3 regions of the Streptomyces sp. NPDC086989 genome follow, and region 1 is predicted to be linked to each of the others. Evidence: riboswitches for the same ligand, from Rfam matches in the RefSeq annotation. Region 1 holds a riboswitch; each other region holds the start of a gene.

The links. A riboswitch is a leader RNA that binds a small molecule or an ion and turns the genes downstream of it on or off. The one in region 1 is predicted to bind thiamine pyrophosphate.
Region 2: another riboswitch for thiamine pyrophosphate. It lies ahead of ACIPK4_RS06350 (thiamine ABC transporter substrate binding subunit); the one in region 1 lies ahead of thiC (phosphomethylpyrimidine synthase ThiC).
Region 3: another riboswitch for thiamine pyrophosphate. It lies ahead of thiO (glycine oxidase ThiO); the one in region 1 lies ahead of thiC (phosphomethylpyrimidine synthase ThiC).

What each region holds. Positions count from the first base shown of each region.
Region 1 covers NZ_JBIVAL010000003.1:456,256-464,106, forward strand. The annotation lists gene ACIPK4_RS08810 (SsgA family sporulation/cell division regulator) at 1-278, shown strand, start outside; gene ACIPK4_RS08815 (YibE/F family protein) at 329-1,729, opposite strand; TPP riboswitch at 1,811-1,954, shown strand; gene thiC (phosphomethylpyrimidine synthase ThiC) at 1,949-3,736, shown strand; gene ACIPK4_RS08825 (aldo/keto reductase) at 3,855-4,919, shown strand; gene ACIPK4_RS08830 (glycosyltransferase) at 4,934-6,046, opposite strand; gene ACIPK4_RS08835 (hypothetical protein) at 6,304-7,137, shown strand; gene ACIPK4_RS08840 (hypothetical protein) at 7,156-7,851, opposite strand, start outside.
Region 2 covers NZ_JBIVAL010000002.1:569,787-577,637, forward strand. The annotation lists gene tsf (translation elongation factor Ts) at 1-75, shown strand, start outside; gene pyrH (UMP kinase) at 238-1,017, shown strand; gene frr (ribosome recycling factor) at 1,102-1,659, shown strand; gene ACIPK4_RS06340 (phosphatidate cytidylyltransferase) at 1,659-2,735, shown strand; gene rlmN (23S rRNA (adenine(2503)-C(2))-methyltransferase RlmN) at 2,859-3,974, shown strand; TPP riboswitch at 4,000-4,125, shown strand; gene ACIPK4_RS06350 (thiamine ABC transporter substrate binding subunit) at 4,211-5,308, shown strand; gene ACIPK4_RS06355 (ABC transporter permease) at 5,368-6,984, shown strand; gene ACIPK4_RS06360 (ABC transporter ATP-binding protein) at 6,984-7,851, shown strand, end outside.
Region 3 covers NZ_JBIVAL010000004.1:239,693-247,543, forward strand. The annotation lists gene pknB (Stk1 family PASTA domain-containing Ser/Thr kinase) at 1-1,849, opposite strand, end outside; gene ACIPK4_RS10770 (thiazole synthase) at 2,112-2,906, opposite strand; gene thiS (sulfur carrier protein ThiS) at 2,912-3,112, opposite strand; gene thiO (glycine oxidase ThiO) at 3,109-4,290, opposite strand; TPP riboswitch at 4,288-4,400, opposite strand; gene ACIPK4_RS10785 (NAD(P)/FAD-dependent oxidoreductase) at 4,493-5,716, shown strand; gene ACIPK4_RS10790 (Rv2175c family DNA-binding protein) at 5,891-6,256, shown strand; gene thiE (thiamine phosphate synthase) at 6,328-6,978, shown strand; gene metF (methylenetetrahydrofolate reductase [NAD(P)H]) at 7,048-7,851, shown strand, end outside.

The DNA.
Region 1 (7,851 bases):
TTCTCGACGGCATCAACAAGCCGTGTGGCGACGGTGATGTGCACATCGCGCCCACCGACCCCGACGAGCTGTCCGACGTCCACATCAGGCTCCAGGTCGGCTCCGACCGGGCGCTGTTCCGTGCCGGCGCGGCGCCTCTCGTCGCTTTCCTCGACCGCACCGACCGGCTTGTTCCGCTCGGTCAGGAGCGCAATCTCGGCGACTTCGACGAGAACCTCGACGAGGCTCTGGACCGGATCCTGGCCGAGGCGCGGCAGAACGAGCAGAACGCGGGCTGAGCGGATCGGCGGAGCCGAGTCGCCCCGGGCCCCCGAGCCACCCGGGTCGCTCAGCGCTTGCGCCGCCGCCCCCGGCCTCCGCGGACCGGCCCCGAGGCCTCCGCCGCGGCCGGGGAGCCCGGCCGGTCGGCCGAAACCACCAGCGCGGCAAGCGCCGTGGTCACCGGCACCGAGGCCACCAGGCCGATCGACCCGACGAGGGTCCGTACGATCTCCTCCGCCACCAGCTCGCTGTTGGCCACCGAACCCATGCTGCTGTTCGCGATCGAGAACAGCAGCAGCAAGGGAAGCGCAGCGCCCGCGTAGGCCAGGACCAGGGTGTTGACCACCGAGGCGATGTGGTCACGGCCGATGCGGATGGCCGCGCGGTACAGGGCGCGGGGTCCCATCGTCGAGTCGGCCTGATGGAGCTCCCAGACCGCCGACGTCTGCGTGACCGTCACGTCGTCGAGTACGCCGAGCGATCCGATGATCACGCCTGCAAGCAGCAGACCGCTCATGTCGATGTCCGGGTAGAGCCCGTGGATCAGACCGGTGTTGTCATCGGTGTTGCCGCTGAGGAAGGCCCAGTCGACGAACACCGTTCCGAGCAGGCCGATCAGCAGCAGCGAGACGAGCGTGCCCAGGACGGCGACCGATGTACGGGCGCTCAGGCCGTGGCACATGTAGAGCGCGATGAGCATGATGGCGCTCGCGCCGACGACCGCGACGACCAGAGGGTTCGAGCCCTGCAGGATCGCCGGGAGGATGAAGAGGGTCAGCACGCCGAAACTGACGACCAGCGCGATCAGCGCGAACAGGCCGCGCATCCGGCCGACGACGACCACCGCCACCGCGAAGATGCCGGCCAGCACCGCCAGGGGCAGCTTGCGGTTCACGTCGACCACGGAGTACTGCAGGTCCCGCGGCGCGTCCGGTGCGTACGCGACGACCACCTCCTGGCCGTTCTCCAACTGCCGCGGCGCGCCCGGCTGGACGATCTCGAAGAAGGTGCGGCCCTTGTCGGATCCGGTGGCGACCTCGATCGTGGCCTTCTTGCACTCGCCGGTCTGCGCGGCCCGAGCCTCGCGGCCCTCGGGGGCGGTGGGGTTGCTCGTGGGCGGTACCTGCGAGGCGTTCACCGATTTGCAGTCGACCTGTTCGAGCGCGACCACCCGGCCCTGCTGGGTCTGCCGGTCGAAGCCCACTCCCGAGCGCTCGTGGGCGGGGGCGCCACCCGGCCAGAGCACCACCAGGCCGACGAAGACGGCGGCGGCGAAGGGGATCAGTACCGCTGCGATGACCTTGCGCAGGTGCTTCGAGACGGGCGCCGCCGGCCCGTGGCCGTGGGAGTGGCCGTGGGAATGCCCCTGGGGAGGGACCTGGGCGGGACCGTGGTCATGCCTGTGGCCCGTGTGTGCGTGGTCGGAGTGGTCCGTGGGCTGGGTGGGCGTGTTGGGGGGCTGCGGCATGGACGTCACCGGCCGATCATCGCAAGAGTTGAGGGGGCCCACTGTTCAGCACGCCACAGATGACGCTAGCGTGGGGGCACCTTTGCACAACGCGGGAGCTCGGAGCACCGGGCTGAGAGGGCGCTGATCACCGTACGCAGCATATGTGCGTACGGGAAGAGGCTGCGTCGACCGCCGAACCTGTTACCGGGTAATGCCGGCGTAGGGAGATCAGGTCTCATGACCATTCAGGACGCACGCACGCCTGCCGTCAGCCAGGACGCCGACGGCCAGACCGAGCGCCAGCCGGGCTGGCACAAGGGCTATGTGGCGGGCTCCCGCCCCGACATCCGGGTGCCGGTCCGCCAGGTCCACCTCACCAACGGCAAGGACGTGACGCTCTACGACACGTCCGGGCCGTACACCGACCCGCAGATCGAGACCGACGTGCGGCGCGGACTGGCGCCGCTGCGCGAGAACTGGATCATCGGCCGCGGCGACACCGAGGAGTACGCCGGCCGCCCCGTGCGTCCCGAGGACGACGGCATCAAGCACACCTCGCCGCGTGGTGGCCTCAAGAACCTCGACGCGGTCTTCCCGGGCCGCCCGCGCCAGCCCCGTCGTGGCCGCGACGGCGCAGCCGTCACGCAGCTCGCGTACGCCCGCCGCGGTGAGATCACTCCCGAGATGGAGTACGTCGCGATCCGCGAGAACGTCGCGCCCGAGGTCGTGCGCGAGGAGATCGCCGCAGGTCGCGCCGTGCTTCCTGCGAACGTGAACCACCCGGAGATCGAGCCGATGATCATCGGCAAGCGGTTCCTGGTGAAGGTCAACGCCAACATCGGCAACTCCGCCGTCACCTCCTCCATCGAGGAGGAGGTCGACAAGATGACCTGGGCGACCAAGTGGGGCGCCGACACGGTCATGGACCTCTCGACGGGCCGCAACATCCACACCACCCGCGAGTGGGTGCTGCGCAACTCGCCCGTGCCGATCGGCACCGTGCCGCTCTACCAGGCGCTGGAGAAGGTCGACGGCCGCGCCGAGGACCTGACCTGGGAGATCTACAAGGACACGGTCATCGAGCAGGCCGAGCAGGGCGTGGACTACATGACGGTCCACGCCGGCGTGCTGCTCCCGTACGTGCCCCTGACCGCCCGGCGCAAGACCGGCATCGTCTCGCGCGGCGGCTCGATCATGGCCGCCTGGTGCCTGGCGCACCACAAGGAGAACTTCCTCTACACGAACTTCGAGGAACTCTGCGAGATCCTCGCGACGTACGACGTCACGTACTCGCTGGGTGACGGTCTGCGTCCCGGCTCGATCGCGGACGCCAACGACGCCGCGCAGTTCGCCGAGCTGAAGACCCTGGGTGAGCTGAACACGATCGCCAAGCGCCACAACGTCCAGACCATGATCGAGGGCCCGGGGCACGTCCCGATGCACAAGATCAAGGAGAACATCGACCTCCAGCAGGAGATCTGCGAGGAGGCGCCGTTCTACACGCTCGGCCCGCTGACCACGGACGTCGCTCCCGCGTACGACCACATCACCTCGGGCATCGGCGCCGCGATGATCGCCTGGTGGGGCACCGCGATGCTCTGCTACGTCACGCCGAAGGAGCACCTGGGCCTGCCCAACCGCGACGACGTGAAGACCGGTGTCATCACCTACAAGATCGCCGCGCACGCGGCGGACCTGGCCAAGGGCCACCCGGGCGCCCAGGAGTGGGACGACGCCCTGTCGGACGCGCGGTTCGAGTTCCGCTGGGAGGACCAGTTCAACCTGGCCCTCGACCCGGACACGGCCCGCGAGTTCCACGACGAGACGCTCCCGGCCGAACCGGCCAAGACCGCGCACTTCTGCTCCATGTGCGGTCCGAAGTTCTGCTCGATGAAGATCTCCCAGGACATCCGCCGTGAGCACGGCGGTGACCTGAAGGCCGATGAGATCGAGGCGGGCATGGCGGCGAAGTCGGCCGAGTTCGCGGCGAGCGGCAACCGGGTGTACCTGCCCTTGGCGGACTGACCCGACCGCTGAGGCGGCCGCCGCTCCGGGGGGAGGGAGGGGACTCCCAGGAGCGGCGGCCCGCGCGGAGCGCTTGCGCTGGAGCACACTCCAGCTCCTACAGTGCGGGCGCATGACCATGAGATATCGCAGTCTGGGCCGGACCGGCATAGAGGTCAGTGCGCACTGCCTCGGCACGATGATGTTCGGAGCGGTGGGGAACCCGGGCCACCAGGAGTGCGCACGGATCATCCACGCCGCGCTCGACCAGGGGATCAACTTCGTCGACACGGCGGACATGTACTCCGCCGGGGAGTCCGAGGAGATCGTCGGCAAGGCGCTCAAGGGCCGGCGCGACGATGTCGTGCTCGCCACCAAGGTCCACTTCCAGATGGGGAAGGGACGCAACCGCAGCGGCAACTCGCGGCGGTGGATCGTGCGGGCGGTGGAGGACAGCCTGCGGCGCCTGGGCACCGAATGGATCGACCTCTACCAGGTACACCGGCCTGACCACTCGACGGACGTCGAGGAGACCCTCTCGGTCCTCGGCGACCTGGTGCGGGCCGGCAAGATCCGCGCCTTCGGCTGCTCCACCTTCCCCGCCGAGGAGATCGTCGAGGCCCAGCACGTCGCAGAGCGGCGGGCCCTCCCGCGGTTCAGGACCGAGCAGCCCCCGTACTCGATCCTCGCCCGGGGGATCGAGGCCTCCGTGCTGCCCGTCGCCCGGCGGCACGGGATGGGCGTGCTGACCTGGAGCCCGCTCGCATCCGGCTTCCTGAGCGGCAGGTACAGGCTCGGCGGGCCCGTCGACCTGACCTCGGGGCGGGCGGCGCTGACACCGGCGCGCTTCGACCCGGCGGTCCCGGGAAACACCGCCAAGCTGGAGGCCGTGGAACAACTCGTCGGCCTCGCCCACGAAATCGGCTGCACCCTGCCCGAACTGGCGGTCGCCTTCCCGCTCGCGCACCCCGCGGTCACCTCGGTGATCATCGGCCCCCGGACCCTTGACCAGCTCAACTCACTGGTCAAGGGAGCGGGCCTGGTCCTCGACGACGCGGCGCTCGACCGGATCGACGAGATCGTTCCGCCGGGGACCAACCTCTACCACCCGGATGGCGTGTGGCGCCCGCCGGCACTGACCGACACCGCGCAGCGGCGCCGGGCGCCGGGGGACCGTGCCGCAGGGGACGACGTGGGGCTCTAGGTGTGTTGTCCCGGTCAGCCCCGCACCTTCGTCCGGCGCGATGTTTCACGTGAAACAGGGACGGACGGCGCGCTGCGGGCCTCGGCGAAGCCGCGATTGGTCTCCGTCTGACGGCGGATGGCGTCGGGCAGGTCGGGCAGCGCCAGCAGCCGGTCACAGGCGCGCAGCGAGGCCTCCATGTCACCGACCCAGTAGGCGGTGATGGAGTGCTCGAACAGCAGCCCCCACTGGTAGACCCAGGGTTGGATGAACAGCAGGTCCGGCGGTGCGGGCCGGTCCAGCACGGCCGTGGTGATCGCGTGCGCAGCGTGATGGCGACCCAGCATCCTCAGCCTGGAGGCCAGCTCGTAGCAGGCCTCCAGGCGGGTGGGCCGTGACTCCCAGGCGCGTGAGAGGGCGTCCATGGCGGTCGGCCAGTCACCCGCCTCTGCGTTCAGAACACCGACCTGGAGCAGGGCGTAGTAGACCTCCTCGGCCCAGCCGCCCATGGCCGCGCACTGCTCGTAGAGCCTGATCGCCTCCGCGGTATCGCCCATGTCGCGCATGGTCTGGGCGAGGTAGAAGACCGTCCGGGTGTTGGCGGGGTCCTGCTTGAGCGCGGCGCCGAGCAGACGGGCATCGCGTTCGAATTTGTCGTGCCGGGAGCCTCCGTCGGCGTGGTCCTCGATGAACAGCGCGTCGAGGTTCTGCTGGAAACCGGGCCGCTGGTCGTACTCGCCGGGCTGGTCGCAGGTCAGGTACTCGTGCGTGACGCCCTCGTACCGCCAGGGGAGATCTCCACGCACCAGACGCTTGATGCGGTACTCCGTCGCGCCCTCGTGGCGCAGCATGTACGACTGCGCCGTGAGCGGGGGCAGCGGCCCGCCGCGGCGCAGGACGAGGTCGGCGTCGAGGAGGAGCAGATAGTCGGCCTTGCCGCGGGCGTGCGCGATGTTGAGGCTGCGGTTGTGGCCGAAGTCGACCCAGGGTTCCTCGTGGAGCTCTCCGGGGATCCCGTCCAGGGTGCTTCGGATGAGTTCCTGGGTGCCGTCGGTGGAACCGGTGTCGGAGATGACCCAGGTGTCGATGAGGTCCCGTACCGAGGTGAGGCAGCGCTCGATGACGGCGGATTCGTTCTTCACGATCATGCAGAGGCAAATGGTCGGCTTCACGGCCGCTGACCCTAGGGACGGCGCCGTCCGCGGCGCGGACGGCACGCCGGGTGCGGCCCCGGGTGGCCCTCGTGGGCACCGCCAAGTGGCTGCGTCTGCTGGTCCGATCCGCTGAAAGGCGGGCGAGCCGAGGCCGCACCGGGGGGCACGCATCTTCAGGATGGCCCGCGGAGTCCGGTCGTTCGTCCGGACTTCGGGTGATCATTCGATCCGGTGTACGCGAGGAGCGGTACATGAGTTCTGAGGACAGGGTCCGATCCATCCTGGGGCCCCTGCCCCGACGGGCCGGCTGGCTGGCCGGAGGCACCTTCGCCTCCGTGGCGCTGGTACTGGCGGGCATCGCCGCCCCGGCCGCGGCCGGGGCTCCGCAGCCCACGGGGTCCGTGGCGGCCGGCGGTGGCGACCACTGCGGTCCGCGCGCCAAGAAGGCGATGGACCCCGCGGCGATGGGACAGCCTTCGGGCGGTGGCGACAAGTGCAATGTCGGTCCGACGGGGCCGCGTGGGCCCAAGGGACCGACCGGGCCCAGGGGTGCGACCGGCTCCACCGGACCGACGGGCCCCACGGGTCCCACGGGTCCTGGGGGCGGGAGCGGTCTGACGGGTGCGACCGGTGCCACCGGGCCGACCGGCGCCACGGGTGCCCCGGGCGCCAGTGGGCAGTGCTTCGACGTGGACGCGGTCCGCCCCGCCGCCTCTCGTGAGGTCAAGGCGGTGCTCTCCGACGGCATCACCTACGCGGGCATCCGCGACTTCGCGGCGAACGTGCCCACCCCCTGGCGCTGGTACGACCTGACGGACACCGGGGATACCTACCCGGATGACGCCTGTGCCGTGTCGGTCACGGCCCAGGGGGTCAACGTCCACGTCGAGGTCCTGACCACCGGTGGCGACATCTACGAGACGCCGTGCACCATCGTCCCGGGCACTCCCGACGCCCTCAACTGCACGGAGGTCTGGACGCCGGCGAACCCTCAGCCCGCTCAAGGAGCCAACGGCCTGGCCCGGTTCGCACACGGGTCGCCGACCACGGAGGACCTGAACCTCCGCCCCCAGGAAAACAAGTAGCTCCGGTACGCGGCGCCGTCACGGCGTGCCGGCCTCCGGGCCGCCGAAATCCGGGCCGGTGAAGTCCGGCGGTGTGTAACCGGGGCGGGGTCCCTGTGAAGTGGACCCCGGACTGGTGAAGTCGGGCCGGGTGTATCCCAGGTTGGGGATACGCCCGGCCTTCGGCGTACCGGGGGCCGGATACACCGGCCCCGTACTCGGATCGGCCAGCGCGTCCCGCAGGAACGGCAGGATGCCCCGCTCCAGCAGGGCGAGCCGCCAGGCCTCGCGGGCCCGCGCGACCTCGTCGGACATCGCCTCGTCGTCGTCCTGCGCCACCACCTCGGTCGCGCTGTTGCGGACCGCCGTCACCAGCAGGCCGATCACCGCGAAGACCAGGGACACCACGGTCAGGGCCCCGAACAGCCAACCGGCCGTCAGCATCGTTTCGGCGAAGGCCGGTTCGGGCTCGACGGCCTTCAGGACGTACCCCACCAGCAGGAAGATCAGCATCGCGGTGCCGGCCAGGACCGGCGCGAGCACCGCGATCACGGCGCCTGCGCCCGCGCCGTCCTCGCCCTCGGCCTGCCCCCCGGTCCCGTCCCCGGCCGATCCCGGCACGGCCAGGGCCTCCCCGCGCCGCTCCCCGCGGAGTTTGACGTAGTGGTCGTACTCGGCCGCGGCGGCGGCCGTCAGCAGCGCGGTGGCCCCGATGGCCATCGTGCGCAGTTGTTC
Region 2 (7,851 bases), on a different contig from region 1:
AAGTCCGTCCAGAAGGTTCTGGACGAGGCCGGTGTCACCCTGAAGCGCTTCGCGCGCATCAAGGTCGGCATCTGAGTCCGTCCGTACACGACGGACACCGGACCCCGGTAGGGTCTGAAGCAGTCGTCCGCGCACGCGCGCAGCGACCGCAGATCTGACGAGGAGGCCATTGCCGTAGAGGGAACCGCGAGGACCCACCGGCAATGGCCTTCTTCGTATGTGCACGAGGAGATCTCCATGAATCAGGGCGTGGACCCCCACACCGCTTCCGACGACAAGAGCGACCACGACAAGAAGGGCCGCCGCTTCATGCTGAAGCTGTCGGGCGAAGCCTTCTCCGGTGGTACAGGGCTGGGCGTCGACCCCGACGTCGTCCATGCCATCGCGCGAGAAATCGGCGCGGTGGTCCGTGGCGGCGCGGAGATCGCCGTCGTGATCGGCGGCGGGAACTTCTTCCGCGGCGCCGAACTCCAGCAGCGCGGCATGGACCGTGCGCGGTCCGACTACATGGGCATGCTGGGCACCGTCATGAACTGCCTCGCCCTCCAGGACTTCCTGGAGAAGGAAGGCATCGACTCCCGTGTGCAGACCGCCATCACCATGGGCCAGGTCGCGGAGCCGTACATCCCGCTGCGTGCCGTGCGGCACCTGGAGAAGGGCCGCGTCGTGATCTTCGGCGCAGGCATGGGCATGCCCTACTTCTCCACCGACACCACGGCCGCCCAGCGCGCCCTGGAGATCGACGCCGAGGCCCTGCTCATGGGCAAGAACGGTGTCGACGGGGTCTACGACTCCGACCCGAAGAAGAACCCCGACGCGGTGAAGTTCGACGCGCTGGAGTACAGCGAGGTGCTGTCCCGCGACCTCAAGGTCGCCGACGCCACCGCCATCACGCTGTGCCGCGACAACAAGCTGCCGATCCTGGTCTTCGAGCTGCTCACCGAGGGCAATATCGCCCGCGCCGTCAAGGGTGAGAAGATCGGCACGCTCGTGAGCGACCAGGGCACCCGGGCCTGAGCGTCCCGACGCCGGGCCCGGCCCCCCGGGCCGAGCCCGCCCCGCCCGCCTGAACCATCCAAATCTGACATGCAGGAGCACGTGGTGATCGAAGAAATCCTCCTCGAGGCCGAGGAGAAGATGGAGAAGGCCGTCGTCGTCGCCAAGGAAGACTTCGCCGCGATCCGCACCGGTCGTGCGCACCCGGCGATGTTCAACAAGATCGTGGCGGACTACTACGGCGCCATCACGCCCATCAACCAGCTCGCGTCCTTCTCGGTGCCCGAGCCGCGCATGGCGATCGTGACCCCCTTCGACAAGAGCGCCCTGCGCAACATCGAGCAGGCCATCCGCGACTCCGACCTGGGCGTCAACCCCAGCAACGACGGCAACATCATCCGGGTGACCTTCCCCGAGCTGACGCAGGACCGCCGCAAGGAGTACATCAAGGTCGCGCGCACCAAGGCCGAGGACTCCAAGGTCTCGATCCGCTCCATCCGCCGCAAGGCGAAGGACGCCCTCGACAAGCTCGTCAAGGACAAGGAGTCCGGCGAGGACGAGGTGCGCCGCGCGGAGAAGGAGCTCGACGACACCACCGCGAAGTACGTCGCGCAGGTGGACGAGCTGCTCAAGCACAAGGAAGCCGAGCTGCTCGAGGTCTGATGAACGACTCTCCCTGGGCCACGGAGCCGGTTCCGGCGGGTCCCGCATACGATGCGCTGGTGGGCCCGCACACTCGGCCCATGCCCATCGTGCCCGATGCCGCCGGCCGTGACTTCGACGACCGGGAAGCACGCGATCGGGGGGCCGCCGCCGACGGCGGCCCCCCGTTCCGCGCCGAGACGCCGACGCAGGAGCCCATGCCCAGCCCCCCGCCCCCGCCCTCGCAGGCACCGCAGGACGCTTCGCCCCCTCCGCAGAAGAAGCGGGCGGGGCGAGACCTGCGTGCCGCCATAGGGGTCGGTGTCGGCCTCGGTGCGGTGATCTTCGCTTCGCTGTTCATCGTCAAGGCGGTCTTCGTCGGCGTCATCGTCGTCGCGGTCGTCGTGGGCCTGTGGGAGCTCACCTCCCGGCTCCAGGAGAAGAAGGGCATCAAGGCACCGCTCGTCCCGCTCGCGGTCGGCGGCGCCGCCATGGTCATCGCCGGATACGTCCGGGGCGCCGAGGGCGCCTGGGTGGCGATGGCCCTGACCGCGCTGGCGGTCCTGGTCTGGCGGATGACCGAACCGCCCGAGGACTACCTCAAGGACGTCACGGCGGGCGTCTTCGCGGCGTTCTACGTGCCCTTCCTGGCCACCTTCGTCGCGATGCTGCTCACCGCGGACGACGGCCCGCAGCGGGTGGTCACGTTCCTGCTCCTGACCGTGGTCAGCGACACCGGGGCCTACGCCGTGGGCTGGCGCTTCGGCAAGCACAAGCTGGCTCCGCGCATCAGCCCCGGCAAGACCCGCGAGGGACTGCTGGGCGCAGTGGCCTTCGCGATGGCGGCGGGCGCGCTGTGCATGGAGTTCCTGATCGACGGGGGCGCCTGGTGGCAGGGCCTGCTGCTCGGTCTCGCCGTCGCGGTCAGCGCCACGCTGGGCGACCTCGGCGAGTCCATGATCAAGCGGGACCTGGGCATCAAGGACATGGGCACGCTGCTGCCGGGCCACGGCGGCATCATGGACCGGCTCGACTCCCTGCTCCCGACCGCCCCGGTGGTGTGGCTGCTGCTCGCGGCCTTCGTCGGAACGGGCTGAGCCGCCCGGGTTATCCTGGAAAGCGCGCCACTGGTGAGTGGCGCGCTTTCCCCGTGTCTGCGGGGATGGACCGTGCGCGGAGGTCGCCCGCCGCTGGTTCGCCAGACTTGAGGAGTACCACTCATGGCCCCCCGTCCTGTTCCGGGAGAGCTCACCTTCGTCGCACCCCGCGGAGCCAAGAAGCCGCCGCGGCACCTTGCCGACCTCACGCCCGAGGAGCGCCGGGAAGCCGTGGCCGCGATCGGTGAGAAGCCGTTCCGCGCCAAGCAGCTCTCGCAGCACTACTTCGCCCGGTACGCGCACGACCCGGCCGAGTGGACCGACATTCCGGCGTCCTCCCGGGAGAAGCTCCGGGAGGAGCTGCTCCCCGAGCTGATGAACGTCATCCGGCACATCTCGTGCGACGACGACACCACCCGCAAGACCCTGTGGAAGCTGCACGACGGCACGCTCGTCGAGTCCGTGCTGATGCGCTACCCCGACCGGGTCACCATGTGCATCTCCTCGCAGGCCGGCTGCGGCATGAACTGCCCGTTCTGCGCCACCGGCCAGGCGGGCCTGGACCGCAACCTGTCGACCGCCGAGATCGTCCACCAGATCGTCGACGGCATGCGCGCGCTGCGCGACGGCGAGGTCCCCGGCGGGCCGGCCCGGCTGTCCAACATCGTCTTCATGGGCATGGGCGAGCCCCTCGCCAACTACAAGCGGGTCGTCGGCGCCATCCGCCGCCTCACCGACCCCGAGCCCGACGGCCTGGGCCTGTCGCAGCGCGGCATCACCGTCTCCACCGTCGGCCTGGTCCCGGCGATGCTGCGGTTCGCCGACGAGGGCTTCAAGTGCCGCCTCGCGGTCTCGCTGCACGCCCCCGACGACGAGCTGCGCGACACGCTCGTCCCCGTGAACACCCGCTGGAAGGTCCGCGAGGTCCTCGACGCGGCCTGGGAGTACGCCGAGAAGTCCGGCCGCCGGATCTCCATCGAGTACGCCCTGATCCGCGACATCAACGACCAGGCCTGGCGCGGTGACCTCCTCGGCCGGCTGCTCAAGGGCAAGCGCGTCCACGTCAACCTGATCCCGCTGAACCCGACGCCCGGCTCCAAGTGGACCGCTTCGCGCCCCGAGGACGAGAAGGCCTTCGTCGAGGCCATCGCCCGCCACGGCGTGCCGGTGACCGTCCGTGACACCCGGGGCCAGGAGATCGACGGTGCCTGCGGCCAGCTCGCCGCGAGCGAGCGGTAGGCTGACACGCGTATATCTGCATACTCATTTCCGACAGGGGAGCGCCACAGCGCTGAGAGTGCGGCCACACGCTTTTCGCGAGCGCGTCGGCCGCAGACCCTCTGAACCTTGCCCAGGTCATTCTGGGTAGGAAGTTCGGTCACCACCTCAAGCTGTTGCGCCCTGCCCGGACGCCCTCCACGAGGGCGTCCGGGCAGGGCCGCGTCTTCTCCTGGTCAACCCAGGAGGAATGTTCCGTGAGCACCACCAGGAAGATCGCGGGTGCGGCGCTGGCCGCAGCCCTCGGCGTGAGCACGCTCGCCGCGTGCGGCGGCGGCAAGAAGGACGAGGGCGCCGCCGCGAGCGGGTCCCCGAAGTCCAAGACCGTCACGCTCGTCTCCCACGACTCCTTCAACGTGACCGACTCGGTCCTCAAGGAGTTCGAGCAGCAGAGCGGCTACACCGTCAAGGTCCTGAAGTCCGGGGACGCGGGCGCCGCCCTCAACCAGGAGATCCTCACCAAGGGCTCCCCGCGCGGCGACGTCTTCTTCGGCGTGGACAACACGCTGCTCTCGCGCGCCCTCGACAACGGCATCTTCACGCCGTACGAGGTCAAGGGCCTGGCCGACGTGAAGCCCGAGTACGTGCTCGACAAGGAGCACCGGGTGACCCCCATCGACTCCGGCGACATCTGCGTCAACTACGACAAGGCGTACTTCGCCGACAAGAAGATCGCCCCGCCGCAGACGCTCGACGACCTGATCAAGCCGGAGTACAAGAACCTGCTGGTCACCGAGAACGCGGCGACGTCCTCGCCGGGCCTCGGCTTCCTCCTCGCCTCCATCGGCAAGTACGGCGACGAGGGATGGAAGGACTACTGGACCAAGCTCAAGGCCAATGGCGTCGAGGTCGTCGACGGCTGGGAGCAGGCCTACAACGAGCGCTTCTCGGGCTCCGCCGGCGGCAAGAAGGCCAAGGGCGACCGCCCGCTGGTCGTCTCCTACGCCTCCAGCCCGCCGGCCGAGGTCCTCTACGGCGAGCCGCAGCCGGCCGAGGCCCCCACGGGCGTCTCCACCGGAACCTGCTTCCGCCAGGTCGAGTTCGCCGGCCTGCTCAAGGGCGCGAAGAACGAGGAGGGCGGCAAGGCGCTCCTCGACTTCCTGGTGGGCAAGAAGTTCCAGGAGGACATGCCGCTCCAGATGTTCGTGAACCCGGTGACCAAGGACGCGCAGCTGCCGGAGCTGTTCACGAAGCACGGCGTGGTCATCGAGAAGCCGGAGACCGTCCCTCCGGAGACCATCGCCAAGAACCGTGAGCAGTGGGTCAAGGCATGGTCCTCGCTCGTCGTGAAGTAGGACGCGAGGGCACTCCCGTGAAGGAGGGCGCGCGCGCCACGGCCTCCAGGCTCGCCCTGATGGCCGTGCCGCTCGCCTTCTTCGCGCTGTTCTTCGCCTACCCCGTGGCCGCGATCGTCGGCCGCGGGATCAAGACCGACGAGGGCTGGCAGTTCGGCCGGATCGGCGAGGTGCTGACCCGGCCGGACATCGCCGACGTGCTCTGGTTCACCACCTGGCAGGCGTGCGCCTCCACGGCGCTCACGCTGCTGATCGCACTCCCCGGCGCGTACGTCTTCGCGCGCTTCGAGTTCCCCGGCAAACAGCTGCTGCGGGCGGTGGTCACGGTCCCGTTCGTGCTGCCGACCGTGGTGGTCGGCACCGCCTTCCTGGCGCTGGTCGGGCGGGGCGGGCTGCTGGACGAGCTGTGGGGCGTGCGGCTGGACACCACCGTGTGGGCGATCCTGCTCGCGCACGTCTTCTTCAACTACGCCGTCGTCGTACGGACGGTCGGCGGCCTCTGGGCGCAGCTGGACCCGCGTCAGGAGGAGGCCGCCCGGGTGCTGGGCGCCGGGCGCTTCGCCGCCTGGCGGCGGGTGACGCTGCCCGCGCTCGGCCCGGCGGTGGCCGCGGCCGCGCTGATGGTGTTCCTGTTCACGTTCACCTCCTTCGGCGTCGTGCAGATCCTGGGCGGACCCTCGTACGCCACCCTGGAGGTGGAGGTCTACCGGCAGACCGCGCAGCTGCTGGACCTGTCGACGGCCGCCGTCCTGACGATGGTGCAGTTCGTCGCAGTCGGCCTGATCCTCGCCGTCCACGCCTGGACGGTGCGCCGGCGCGAGACCGCCCTGCGGCTCGTGGACCCGGCACGGACCGCGCACCGGCCGAGCGGGCCGGGGCAGCGCGCCCTGCTGGGCGGGGTGCTGCTGACCGTGGCGCTGCTGATCGTGGCGCCGCTGGTGGTCCTGGTGGAGCGCTCCCTCGACGCGCCCGGCGGTTACGGGTTCGGCTTCTACCGGGCGCTCCAGGAGGTGGGCGCGGGCGGCGGAACGTTCCTGGTGCCACCGCTGGAGGCCATCTGGAACTCGCTGCAGTACGCGCTCGCCGCCACCGCCATCGCCCTGCTGATCGGGGGGCTCGCGGCCGCGGCACTGACCCGGCGCGGGGGCCGCTTCGTGCGCGGGTTCGACGCGCTGCTGATGCTTCCGCTCGGGGTGTCGGCGGTGACCGTCGGCTTCGGGTTCCTGATCACCCTGGACGAGCCGCCGCTGGACCTGCGGACCTCGTGGATCCTGGTGCCGCTCGCGCAGGCGCTGGTGGGCGTGCCCTTCGTCGTACGGAGCATGCTGCCGGTGCTGCGTGCCGTGGACGGGCGGCTGCGGGAGGCCGCCGCCGTGCTCGGGGCGTCCCCGCTGCGGGCCTGGCGGGAGGTGGACCTGCCGCTGGTGCGGCGGGCGCTGCTGATCGCCGCCGGGTTCGCCTTCGCCGTCTCGCTCGGGGAGTTCGGCGCGACCGTGTTCATCGCCCGGCCCGACCGCCCGACGCTGCCGGTGGCCGTCGCCCGGCTGCTGGGGCGGGCCGGGGAGATGAACTACGGGCAGGCCATGGCCCTGAGCACGATTCTGATGCTGGTGTGCGCGGTGTCCCTGTTGCTGCTGGAGCGGCTGCGCCCGGACAAGACCTCGGGAGAGTTCTGATGACGTTGCTCGAACTGGCCGGGGTGTCGGTCCGCTTCGGCGAGCGTGCCGTCGTCGACGCTGTGGACCTGGATGTGGCCGAGCACGAGGTCGTCTGCGTGCTGGGGCCGAGCGGGAGCGGGAAGTCCACGCTGCTGCGGGTGGTGGCCGGACTCCAGCCGGTCTCGGCCGGGCGGGTCCTGCTGGACGGGGCGGACCAGGCGCGGGTGCCCGTGCACCGGCGCGGGGTCGGCCTGATGTTCCAGGACCACCAGTTGTTCCCGCACCGGGACGTGGCCGGGAACGTCGCGTTCGGGCTGCGCGTACGGGGTTCTGCCCGGGGCGCGTACGAGGCGAAGGTCGCGCAGTTGCTGGAACTGGTGGGCCTCCCCGGGGCCCAGGGCCGCTCGGTGGCCTCGCTGTCGGGAGGTGAGCAGCAGCGGGTCGCCCTGGCCCGGGCCCTGGCCCCCTCACCGCGGCTGCTGATGCTGGACGAACCGCTGGGACAGCTGGACCGGGGACTGCGCGAGCGGCTGGTGGTGGAGCTGCGGGAGTTGTTCTCCCGGCTCGGGACCACGGTCCTGGCCGTCACCCACGACCAGGGCGAGGCCTTCGCCCTGGCCGACCGGGTGGTGGTGATGCAGGACGGGCGGATCGCGCAGGCCGGGACCCCGCTGGAGGTCTGGCAGCGGCCGGCCTCGGAGTTCGTGGCGCGCTTCCTCGGCTTCGAGAACGTGATCCCGGCGGTGGTGTCGGGCGGGGCCGCGGTGACGGCCTGGGGAAGGGTCCAGGTGCCGGCCGGGTCGCCGGAGGGGGAGCAGACCCTGCTCATCCGGCCTGCCGGGGTGGTGCAGGCGGCCGCCGGTCTGCGGTGCGACGTGCTCGCGC
Region 3 (7,851 bases), on a different contig from region 1:
CCGACTGGGCGTCCACCGTGGTGCTGAAGGAGATGAGCGGACGCTCCACCTTCACCTTGAAACCGGCCGCCTCCAGCGTCCTGCGGGCCACCTCCGCCTCCTGGCCGGTCACGTTCGGCACCGGGATCTGCCGCGGGCCCTTGGAGACGGTGAGCGTCACCGTGTCACCGGTCGAGGCCTGGGCACCCGCGCCGACCGACTGGTTGGCGACCGTACCCGCCGGGAACGGCGAATTGACCTGGTCGGCAGCCGTCTCGACCTTGAGGCCGGCGTCCTGGAGGGTGGCCCGCGCCTGGTCGAGCGGCCGCCCCGCCACGTTCGGCACCTGCACCGGCCGGCCCTTGCTGACCAGGATCGCGACCGCCGTGTCGGGCGAGCGCTTCTGCCCGCCCGCCGGGTCGGTGCTGATCACCGAACCCTGCGGGACGTCCTGGCTGAACGCCTGGGTGACCAGACCGGGCGCCAGGTTGCTCTTGGCCAGCTCGGCCTTGGCGTCGTCCAGCGTCCTTCCCTTGAGGTCCGGCACGACGGCCACCTCGGGGCCGCGCGAGATCGTGAGCACCACCGCGCCGTTGCCGCGGATGCGCTTGCCGCTCTCGGGGTCGGAGTTCATCACCGTCCCGCGGTCGAAGGCGTCGCTGAACTTCCGGTCGATCCGCTTCACGCCGAGGCCCGCCGCGGACAGGTCCGACCTGGCCTGCGCCTCGCTCTTGCCCAGCAGGTTGGGGACCTTGGTGAACTGGCCGGCGTTGATGTACCAGACCCCGGTGCCCAGACCGAGGGCGAGGAGTATCCCGGCGATGACGAGCAGCGTGCCGCGCCGCGGTCCGCGCGGGGCCGGCGGCGCCTCGGCCGGCCGTGCCTCGGGGCGCTCGGGGAGCTCCAGCCGCGACGTGAGGTGCACGGGCTGCACCGCGGCGGGCCGCGGGATCACGCTGGTGCGGTCCTCGGTGGCGCTCCGCGCCTCGGCCCGGGCCTGCGGCGGCACGGCGTCCAGCTCGGCGTCGCCGAGCCGCGCGCGCACGTCGAGGGTCAGTCCGAGCAGGGCGGCCGCGTCGGCGGGGCGCAGCTGCGGATCGCGGGCGGCGGCGTACGCCACGAGCTCGTCCAGGCCGGCGGGCAGCCCCGGGACGGCGGCCGACGGCGGCGGCACGTCCTCGTGCAGGTGCCGGTAGAGCACCTGGGCGGGGGTGCCCCCGGAGTGCGGCTTGGAGCCGGTCAGCATCTCGTACAGGACGACACCGCAGGCGTAGACGTCCACGCGGGTGTCGCCGCCGCCGGTCTCGATCTGCTCGGGCGCCAGGTAGGAGACGGTGCCGAGGACGGAGCCGGTGGTGCTCGTGACCGAGTCCACGGACCGGACCAGCCCGAAGTCCGCCACCTTGACCCGGCCGTCGTCGCCGATCAGGACGTTCTCGGGCTTCATGTCACGGTGTACGAACCCGGCGCGGTGCGCGGCGCCGAGCGCGGCCAGGACGGGCTCGAGGATGTCGAGCGCCGCGCGGGGCTGGAGCGCGCCGCGCTCGCGCAGGACGTCGCGGAGCGTGCAGCCGGAGACGTACTCCATGGCGAGGTACGTGTACGGCCCGTCGGTGCCCTGGTCGAAGACGGCGACGACGTTGGGGTGCGCCAGGCGGGCGACGGACTTGGCCTCCCGGATGAACCGGTCGACGAAGCCGGCGTCGGCGGCGAGCGCCGGGTGCATCACCTTCAGCGCGAGCACGCGGTCGAGGCGGGTGTCGACGGCCCGGTAGACCGTGGCCATGCCGCCGGCCGCGATGCGCGCGTCGATGCGGTAGCGGCCGTCGAGTGTCTGCCCGACGAGGGGGTCATCCAGGGTCGTGTCCACGCGGCGATTCTACGAGCGGGCCCCGGCCCCCCGGCCAGGGTGGTGCGTCTTGCAGCGCAGCTGTGACGTCCGGCGGCCCCGCCCGGGCCCGTGACGGCGCGGCCCCGTTGCCGGGGGGGCCGGCCCCGGAACCCGCCCCGGCGCCCGCCGGGGGCACCCCGGGCCCCGAACCGCGGCGGCACCGGTATCCGGACGCCGGCGGCACCGGTATCCGAAGGCCGGCGGCACCGGAATCCGGCCCCGCCGGGGGTCGGGGGCCGGGTCAGAACGCCGGGCGTTCCGGGTCGAGGGCGGCCTGGCCCTCCGCAGGGGACGAGGCCTGCGCGAAGCGGCGCTGCGGGATGCGGCCCGCGCGGAACGCCAGCCGCCCCGCCGACACGGCGTCCCGCATCGCCGTCGCCATCAGCACCGGCGCCTGCGCCCGGGTCACCGCCGACGCCAGCATCACCGCCGCGCAGCCGAGCTCCATCGCCAGGGCCGCGTCCGAGGCCGTGCCGGCTCCGGCATCCAGGATCACCGGGACCCCGGCCCGCTCGCAGATCAGCTCGAAGTTGTGCGGGTTGCGGATGCCCATGCCCGAGCCGATCGGCGATCCCAGCGGCATGATCGCCGCGCAGCCCACGTCCTCCAGCCTGCGGGCCAGCACCGGGTCGTCGTTCGTGTAGGGCAGCACGGTGAAGCCCTCGTCGACCAGGGTCTCCGCCGCGTCCAGCAGCTCCACCCCGTCCGGCAGCAGGGTCCGCTCGTCGGCGACGACCTCCAGCTTGATCCAGTCCGTGCCCAGGGCCTCCCGCGCGAGCCGCGCGGTCAGCACCGCCTCGCCCGCCGTGAAGCAGCCCGCGGTGTTCGGCAGGACCGCGATGCCGAGCCGGCCCAGCACCGACAGGACGGAGCCCTGCACGGTCGGGTCCAGTCGGCGCATCGCCACCGTGGTGAGCTCCGTGCCGGACGCGATCAGCGCCCGTTCCAGCACGTCCAGGCTCGGCGCCCCGCCGGTCCCCATGATCAGGCGGGAGGAGAAGGTCCGTCCGCCCAGTTCGAAAGCGTCGTCCGCCATCGCGCTCAGCCCCCCTGCACCGCGGTGAGGACCTCGACCCGGTCGCCCTCGCCCACCGGCGTGAGCGGCCACTGGCCGCGGGGGACCACGGTCTCGTTCAGTGCGGCCGCGACGCCCGACGGGGCCGCGGTCAGGGTGGCGACCACCGCGTCGAGGGTGGTGCCGGCCGCGATCTCGCGCGGCTCGCCGTTGACGGAGATGGTCATGCGTACGACTCCTGACGTGCGGCGCTGAAGCGGCGCGGGGTGAACGGGCGGGCGATCTCCGCCAGCGTGCCGGTGGTCAGCAGCTGTGCCATCACGTCGCCGGTGAGCGGGGTCAGCAGCACCCCGTTGCGGTAGTGGCCGGTGGCCAGGTGCAGGCCGGGCAGGTCCGTCGGGCCGAGCAGCGGGGCGTTGTCCGGGGAGCCGGGCCGCAGCCCGGCCCGGGTCTCGGTCAGCGGCAGTTCGGTGATGCCGGGCACCAATTCGTGTGCGTCCCGCAGGAGTTCGTACACCCCGCCGGCGGTGACCGTGGTGTCCCAGCCGAGTTCCTCGCTGGTCGCCCCGACGACGAGCTCCCCGTTCTCCCGCGGCACCAGGTACACGTGGCTGCCCCGGACCACCGCCCGCACCGTCCGGGACAGGAACGGCGCGTACGCCGCCGGCACCGAGAGCCGCAGCACCTGGCCCTTCACGGGCCGTACGGGGGGCAGCACCCGCGGCGGTACGCCGGCCAGCCGGCCGCTGAGCGAGCCCGCGGCCAGGACCACCTGGTCCGCGCGCAGCTCCGTACCGTCGTCGAGCAGCGCGCCGACGGCACGGTCGGCGGCGGTCAGCAGCCGCTCGGCGCCGGCCCGGCGGACCTCCACCCCGGCGCCCTCGCAGGCGGCCAGCAGCGCCGCCGCCAGCCGGCGCGGGTCGACCTGGTGGTCGCCGTCCACGCGGAGCCCGCCGCGGACGCCCGGGGCCAGCATCGGCTCCAGGCGGCGGCACTCGCGGCCGGTGAGCCACTCGGACTCCAGACCGCAGCGCCGCTGGAGGGCGTGCAGTTCCCGCAGGTGGAGCCGGTCGTCGGCGTCGAGGGCGACGGCGAGCGTGCCGCAGGCGCGGTAGCCGAGGTCCATCCCGCCGCTGGCCTCGGTCAGCTCGGCGGCGAACTCCGGGTAGCGGGCGGCGGAGGCGAGGTTGAGGCCCAGCAGGGTCTCCTCGCCGTAGTGCAGTTCGGTGACGGCGGCGAGCATGCCGGCCGCGACCTGCGCGGCCCCGCCGCCGGGTGCCGGGTCGGCGAGCACGGTCCGCAGCCCGTGCCGGGCCGCCCGCCAGGCGGTGACCAGGCCGATGATCCCGCCCCCGATGACGAGCACGTCGGATCCCCGGCCGGATCCCTTCCGAGATGAGTGCATGGGCGTCCAGCCCCTCCCTTCGCCGGCATGACCCGGATCAGGTTCGTACGGTCGGAGGCCGCTCAGCCTCCCTCTCAGCCCGGTGCGCCCGGACTCCCGCGATAGGTACGACGGCCAGCCTAACCCCGCCGCGGGGGCCGGGTAAGGCTGCCTCCCCGGGCCACCGTTCCTGACTGCCAGTCAGATCGCTAGGGTGGGCGGTGTGAGCGAGCAGACGGAACAGACTCAGAGCGGCGTCGTCATCGTCGGCGCCGGAATGGCCGGGGTGCAGACTGCGGTCGCCCTTCGGGAGCAGGGTTTCAGGGGCCCCGTGACCCTGCTGGGCGCCGAGCCCCACCAGCCGTACGACCGGCCCCCGCTGTCCAAGGCGGTGCTGCTCGGCAAGGCCGAGGACTCCGCCTTCGACGTGGACTTCGAGGGGCTCGACGTCGAGCTCCGGCTCGGTGTGGAGGTCACCGGGCTGCGGGCCGCCGACCGCGAGCTGGACACCGAGGCCGGGCCGGTCCCGTACGAGGTGCTCGTGCTGGCGACCGGCGCGCAGCCGCTGACCCTGCCCGGGTCCGAGGGCGTCCCGGGCGTGCACCTCCTGCGCACCCTGGACGACGCGGCCCGGCTGCGCCCGGTGCTGGCCGCGGCGCCGGAGACGGTGGTGGTCGGGGCCGGCTGGATCGGCGCCGAGTTCGCCACCGCGGCCCGCGAGGCGGGCTGCGCGGTGACCGTGGTCGAGGCGGCGGACCGGGTGCTGGCCGGGGCGCTCCCGGCGGAGGTCGCGGCTCCCATGACCCGCTGGTACGAGGAGGCGGGGGCCGCCCTGCTGACCGGCGCCAAGGTGGCCTCGGTGGAACCCGGGCGGGTCCTGCTCGCCGACGGGCGGGAGCTGCCGGCGGGTGCGGTGGTCGTGGGCATCGGGGCCCGGCCCGCGACGCGGTGGCTGGAGGGCTCGGGGATCGAGCTCGGGCCGGAGGGCGCGGTCACGGCGGACGCGTACCTGCGGACCTCCCTGCCCGGCGTGTACGCGGTCGGCGACTGTGCGTCGTTCCCGTCCGCGCGCTACGGGACGCGGCTGCTGGTGCACCACTGGGACAACGCCCTCCAGGGCCCCCGGGTGGTCGCGGCCAACATCCTGATGGGGGCGCCGGCCCAGGTCTACGACCCGGTGCCGTACTTCTGGTCGGAGCAGTTCGGGCGCTTCGTGCAGTACGCGGGGCACCACGCGGGGGCGGACGAGCTGCTGTGGCGCGGGGACCCCGCCGAGGCGGCGTGGTCGGTGTGCTGGCTGCGCGCCGGGGTGCTGGTCGCGGTCCTGGCGGTGGGCCGGCCGCGGGACCTGGCGCAGGGGCGGAAGCTGATCGAGACGGGCGCCCCGGTGGATCCGGCCAAGATCGCCGACCCCGCGACGCCCCTGAAGTCCGCGCTGGCCGGGTAGGCGCGCCGGCCGCGCGTCCGGTGGGCGCGCCGGTCCCGCGTCCGGGGAGCCGGGCGCGGGACCGGGGAGCCGGACGCGGGGTCCGGGTGCGGTGCGGGGCGCGGCGGCGCCGCCGGGACCCGGACGGGTCGGCTCGGGTACCGGCTGTCGGTCCGAGGTGGCAGGCTTGTGCACGTGACCGAGATTGACGCAAAGATCGATGCCCTTGTCCCCGCCTGGCTGTACCTCCCCGACATCGCGGAGATGCTCGACATCGAAGTGACCCGGGTCCGCCAGCTGGTCAAGGAAGGTCAGCTGATCGCCGTACGCCGCGGTGAGAACCGCGCGCTGCAGGTGCCCGCCGCCTTCATCGACGGCGACAAGGTCGTCAAGGGCCTCGCGGGCCTGCTGACCGTGCTGCGCGACGACGGCTTCTCCGACGAGGAGATGCTGGAGTGGCTCTTCACCGCCGACCCGACCCTGCCCGGTACCCCCGTCCAGGCACTGAGCGAGAATCGCGGCACGGAGGTGAAGCGCCGCGCTCAGGCGCTCGCCCTCTGATCCGAGCCGCCTGATCCATCCGCGGTGCGCGGGCCCGACGGCCCGTGCACCGCTCCCACCCCGGGGGACCCATGTCCGTGAACGCCCAGCTGTCCGACGCCCGGCTCTACCTGTGCACGGACGCCCGCAAGCGGCAGGGGGACCTCCCCGCGTTCCTCGACGAAGTCCTCGCGGGCGGCGTGGACATCGTCCAGCTCCGCGACAAGGGCATGGAGGCCGGCGAGGAGCTCGAACACCTCCAGGTCTTCGCCGAGGCCGCCCGCCGCCACGGCAGGCTCCTCGCGGTCAACGACCGCGCCGACGTCGCCCACGCCATCGGCTCCGACGTCCTGCACCTGGGCCAGGGCGACATCCCGGTGCCCGCCGCCCGCGCGATCCTGGGCGAGAACGTCCTGATCGGCCGCTCCTGCCACGCCGAGTCCGAGGTCGACGCCGCCGTCGCCGAGCCGGGCGTGGACTACTTCTGCACCGGCCCCTGCTGGCCCACCCCCACCAAGCCCGGCCGCCACGCCCCCGGCCTCGGACTGGTCCGGTACACGGCCTCGCTGGCCCCCGCCCGCCCCTGGTTCGCCATCGGCGGCATCGACGCCGGCAACCTCGACGAGGTCCTCGACGCCGGAGCCACCCGCATCGTGGTCGTCCGCGCCCTGACCGAGGCCTCCGACCCGCGTGCGGCCGCCGCCGACCTGGCCAAGCGGGTCCGGGAGCGCGTCCGCGCATAGGTGTCCAAAAACGTGTCCAAAAGGCGGACACCGCTTCGGCCTCTGCGAAGGCCCGTCTAACCTGCCCGTATGGCCCTTGGTACCGCTTCCACCCGTACGGACCGTGCACGCACGGTCCGTGACCTGCTGGCGTCCGGGTGCCCGTCGTACTCCTTCGAGTTCTGGGCCCCCAAGACGGAGAAGGGCGAGCGCAACCTCTGGAACGCGCTGCGCCGGATCGAGGCGGTGGGCCCGAGCTTCGTCTCCGTGACCTACGGGGCCGGCGGCTCCACCCGCGGCGGCACCGTCAAGGCCACCCAGGAGATCGCCGCCGACACCACGCTGACCCCCGTCGCGCACCTCACCGCGGTCGACCACTCCATCGCCGAGCTGCGCCACGTCATCGGCCAGTTCGCCGACGCGGGCATCCGCAACATGCTCGCCGTGCGCGGCGATCCGCCGGGCGACCCCATGGGTCCCTGGGTCCCGCACCCCGAGGGCGTGCACTACGCCGCCGACCTGGTCCGGCTGCTCAAGGAGTCCGGTGACTTCTGCGTGGGCGTCGCGGCCTTCCCCGAGATGCACCCGCGTTCGCAGGACTGGGACACGGACATCCGGCACTTCGTGGACAAGTGCCGCGCGGGGGCCGACTATGCGATCACCCAGATGTTCTTCGATCCGGAGAATTATCTGCGGCTGCGCGACAGTGCGCAGAAGGCGGGCTGCGAGACCCCGATCATCCCCGAGGTCATGCCTGTTGTGGGGATCAAGCAGCTCGACCGGCTGCCCCAACTCAGCAACGCAGTCTTCCCCGCAGCCGTGAAAGAGCGCATGCTCGCCGTCAAGGACGATCCAGCCGCTGTACGCTCCATTGGGATCGAGTTCGCCACGGAG